2 regions of the Streptomyces sp. NPDC059201 genome follow, and region 2 is predicted to be linked to the other one. Evidence: riboswitches for the same ligand, from Rfam matches in the RefSeq annotation. Region 2 holds a riboswitch; the other holds the start of a gene.

Region 1 (2,195 bases), on a different contig from region 2:
GGGCAGCGAGCGGGCGTGCTTGTCCTGGACGGCCATGTAGCCGGCGTGCGGGCCGCCGAAGCCCATGGGGACGCCGAAGCGCTGGGTCGTGCCGACGGCGATGTCGGCGCCGAGCGAGCCGGGCGAGACGAGCAGGGTGAGCGCGAGCAGGTCGGCGGCGACGGTCACGATCGCGCCGAGCTCGTGGGCCCGGTCGATCAGCGGCTTGATGTCGCGGACGGCGCCGGAGGCGCCGGGGTACTGGAGGAGCACGCCGAAGACGCCGCGCTCGGCGATCTCGGCCGGGATGCCCTCGGAGAGGTCGGCGACGACCACCTCGACGCCGGTCGGCTCGGCGCGGGTCTCGATGACGGCGACGGTCTGCGGCAGGGTGTCGGCGTCGACGAGGAAGACCCCGTTCTTCACCTTGCCCACGCGGCGGGCGAGCGACATGGCCTCGGCGGCGGCGGTGCCCTCGTCGAGGAGGGAGGCGCCTGAGGTCGGCAGACCGGTCAGGTCGGCGACCATGGTCTGGAAGTTGAGCAGCGCCTCCAGGCGGCCCTGCGAGATCTCCGGCTGATAGGGCGTGTACGCCGTGTACCAGGCCGGGTTCTCCATGACGTTGCGGAGGATGACCGGCGGGGTGAAGGTGCCGTAGTAGCCGAGGCCGATCATCGGGGCGAGGACCTGGTTGCGGCCGGCGAGGGTGCGCAGCTCGGCGAGGACCTCGGCCTCGGTGCGGGCACCGGGCAGGTCCAGCGCCTCGGCGTTCTTGATGACGTCCGGCACCGCGGCGGCCGTCAGCTCGTCGAGCGAGGCGTAGCCGACCTGGGCGAGCATCTTGGCCCGCGCCTCGGCGTCGGGTCCGATGTGCCGCTGCTCGAAGGGAATGCCCTGCTCGAGCTCGGAGAGCGGGGTGCGGTTGGCGGTCATGATGCGGGGGCCTCCTGGTCGTCACGACCTGCGAGGGGCACCACGGCGCGGGTGCCCGGACGGCCTCCCCCTCTGTCATCTCAACCTGAGAGCTTCACCGGCACGCCCGAGGGCACGCCGGCTTTCACCGTCGGTGAGAGCGGATGCCGTCGGACTCCCGCCCTGCTTTCCAGAGTGACCTCGCCCGCGCGGTACCGGGTGCCTGAGAGATTCCGGGGAGGATTTGCTCCTTCGGCGCCCCCAGAAACCTTCTCCGGAGGACTCTCCCGCACGGTGTCGACAGCCACAGCCAGCCTACCAGCGCGGTTGTGCCCCTCATCGCTCAAGTGGCCGACATCCCACTTGTGCACTTTCGTAGGGGTGTAGAGCAGTTGCGACCAGTTGGAGGGACCGTGCAGACCGACATCGATCCGCGCAGCCTGATCGGCCGCAAGGCGTTCGACCGGAACGGACACAAGATCGGAACCGTGGACGAGGTGTACCTGGACGACGCGACCGGCGTCCCCGAGTGGGCGGCCGTCCGCACCGGCCTGTTCAGCAGGGACGCGTTCGTCCCCCTGGAGCCGAGCGAGCTGACCGCCGACGGCCTCCACATCCCCTTCGAGCGCTCCCTCATCAAGGACGCCCCCGACTTCGGCGTAGGCCGCCACCTCTCCCCCGAGCAGGAACTCCAGCTCTACCGCCACTACGAACTGGCCCTCCCACCCCCACCAGAAAAAATCCCCGACTTCGGCCACCTGGCAGGCCAGGACGACACCGCGTAGCCCCCCGCCCGCAGATCCTCGCGCCCCTCCCCGAGGACGCCGCCAGCGCCGCGACCGACCACCCCAGGGCACACGTCCGTGTGCCCTCGGACACCCCCGGGCCCCGCCCGGGGGCACACGCGCGTGTGCCCCGCAGACACGCAGGCCCCGCTCGGCGGCGGGGCACGCCCATGTGCCGTACGTTCCTCCCGGCGCGCACCGCGCCCACCCGCCGCGGGCGCACACCTCTGTGCGCCCCCTCGGACACCCCACCGCCTACGTCACTCCCCCTCCCGGACGACCGGTGCGGCCCTCTCCGCCCCCGTCACCCCGCCAGGCACCAGCGGCAGCGGATCGGCCGGTTCCAGCTCCGGGTCGTCCACGGCGAAGGTCCGCACGCGGCCCGGGGTCGTACTGCCGGGTTCCTCGAAGCGGACGGTGACACGGCCGAGGCCGCTGCCCTGCACCCATCCCGCCCCCAGGACCGCGTGCCGCACGTCGTTCCCCGGGGCCCACCGCCGCGCGGCCGTCTCGGCGGCG
Region 2 (2,195 bases):
GGGGAGGCGGCCGGATTCCACCGCCGTGACGAGGCGGGCCACGGCTCTGCGGTGGCGGGCGAAGGCGTACGCGGAGACGCCTCGGCCCCGCTCGCGCTGGCCGTCCATGGCCGTGTCCGCGTCCACGTCCAGGAGGACGAGGTGGAGGGCGCGGCCGCGGCGGGCGGCGGAGCGGGCGAGCCAGCCGCGGACCCAGGACTGGGTGCCGCAGTCGTGGACGACGACCCCCGCGCCGGAGCGCAGGGCCCGGTGGAGACCGGCGTAGTGCGCGATCCGGACCAGCGGACGGTAGAGCGCGTACGGCAGGAAGGACGGCATCCGGGCCTCCCAGCGCTCCCGCGCGTCCTGCGAGTCGATGCCCCGGCCCTCGGCGGCCCGCCGCAGCAGCGTCGACTTGCCGCTGCCGGGCAGCCCGGACACGACCACGACGTCACCGGCCGCGAAGGCGAGGGCGCGCGGACCGCGCCCGCCCCGCTCGCGCAGGTCCCGCACGACGCGCCCGCGCCTGCGGGTCCGGGCGCGGGCCCGCTGCGCGGGTATGGCGGCGTCGGTCGCGAAGACGCCGGTGTGCTGGATCCTCATCGCTGCTCCCCCTGTCGGGTCCCCGGGGGACGTACCGGGAGACCTCACGGAGACCCTTGCCCACGAAGTGTAAAGAAACGGTAATCCGAGACAAGTGATTTGCGGCGCCGACACCGCGTGCGATGATGTGCGCGCCAGGCGCGCGCAGCGCCTTACAACCGCATACCGGCCGCTCGAATCCGCGCGGGAGAGTTCCGGACCGGCCACGGCCGTCCGGGCGCCGAAGGAGCAAGACCCTCCCTTGAATCTCTCAGGCCCCGTACCGCGTGGATGAGGCAGATCTGAAAAGCGGGACACCTGTCGTGTCCCCACCCAAGGTGCAAGCCGGGGATGCCCCCGGTGAACCTCTCAGGTTCCATGACAGATGGGGAGGAACGTCCTTGCCTGTCATGTTTTCCGCCTTCGGGACCCGGGAGCCACGTCCATCATGAGCACCACCCCCCGTCTGACCGCCCTCGATGCCCTGCATCGTTCGCTGGGCGCGACCATGACCGACTTCGCCGGCTGGGACATGCCGCTGCGCTACACCAGCGAGCGCGACGAGCACAACGCCGTCCGCACCCGGGCCGGGCTCTTCGACCTCTCCCACATGGGCGAGATCACCGTCACCGGCCCGCAGGCCGTCGACCTGCTCGACTTCGCCCTCGTCGGCAACATCTCCACGGTGGGCAACGGGCGCGCCCGGTACACGATGATCTGCCAGGAGGACGGCGGGATCCTCGACGACCTGATCGTCTACCGCCTGGGCGAGACCGAGTACATGGTCGTCGCCAACGCCTCCAACGCCCAGATCGTCCTGGACGCCCTGCTGGCCCGCGCCGGCGGCTTCGACGCCGAGGTCCGCGACGACCGCGACGCGTACGCCCTGATCGCCGTCCAGGGCCCGGAGTCCCCCGGCATCCTGAAGTCCCTCACCGACGCCGACCTGGACGGCCTGAAGTACTACGCGGGCCTCCCGGGCACCGTCGCCGGCGTCCCGGCGCTCATCGCCCGCACCGGCTACACCGGCGAGGACGGCTTCGAGCTGTTCCTGAAGCCGGAGCACGCCGAAGGCGTCTGGAAGGCGCTGACCGAGGCGGGCGCGGGCGTCGGCCTGATCCCCTGCGGCCTCTCCTGCCGTGACACGCTCCGCCTGGAGGCGGGCATGCCGCTGTACGGGCACGAGCTGACCACCGCCCTCACCCCCTTCGACGCCGGTCTCGGCCGGGTCGTGAAGTTCGAGAAGCCGGGCGACTTCGTGGGCCGCAAGGCCCTGGAGGCCGCGGCCGAGCGCGCCGAGTCCGCCCCGCCGCGCAAGCTGGTCGGCCTGATCGCCGAGGGCCGCCGCGTCCCGCGCGCCGGCATGGCCGTCGTCGCCGGCGGCGAGGTCGTCGGCGAGGTCACCTCCGGCGCCCCCTCCCCGACGCTCGGCGAGCCGATCGCGATGGCGTACGTCGACGCGGCGCACGCCGCCCCCGGCACCGAGGGTGTAGGGGTGGACATCCGCGGTACCCACGAGCCGTACAAGGTCGTGGCGCTGCCGTTCTACAAGCGTCAGAAGTAGGCGTCCGCCCGCTCCGGACCCGCTCCGGACGTGACGCATTCGTCTCAGGACACGTCTCACCCCGCAAGAC

Evidence for each region. A riboswitch is a leader RNA that binds a small molecule or an ion and turns the genes downstream of it on or off. The one in region 2 is predicted to bind glycine.
Region 1: another riboswitch for glycine. It lies ahead of gcvP (aminomethyl-transferring glycine dehydrogenase); the one in region 2 lies ahead of gcvT (glycine cleavage system aminomethyltransferase GcvT).

What each region holds. Positions count from the first base shown of each region.
Region 1 covers NZ_JBHZBB010000024.1:10,361-12,555, reverse strand. Annotated here, with positions in the region: gene gcvP (aminomethyl-transferring glycine dehydrogenase) at 1-912, opposite strand, end outside; glycine riboswitch at 1,092-1,191, opposite strand; gene ACFXMG_RS38770 (PRC-barrel domain-containing protein) at 1,305-1,676, shown strand; gene ACFXMG_RS38765 (DNA polymerase IV) at 1,937-2,195, opposite strand, start outside.
Region 2 covers NZ_JBHZBB010000008.1:255,116-257,310, forward strand. Annotated here, with positions in the region: gene ACFXMG_RS25595 (AAA family ATPase) at 1-582, opposite strand, end outside; glycine riboswitch at 757-857, shown strand; gene gcvT (glycine cleavage system aminomethyltransferase GcvT) at 1,010-2,125, shown strand.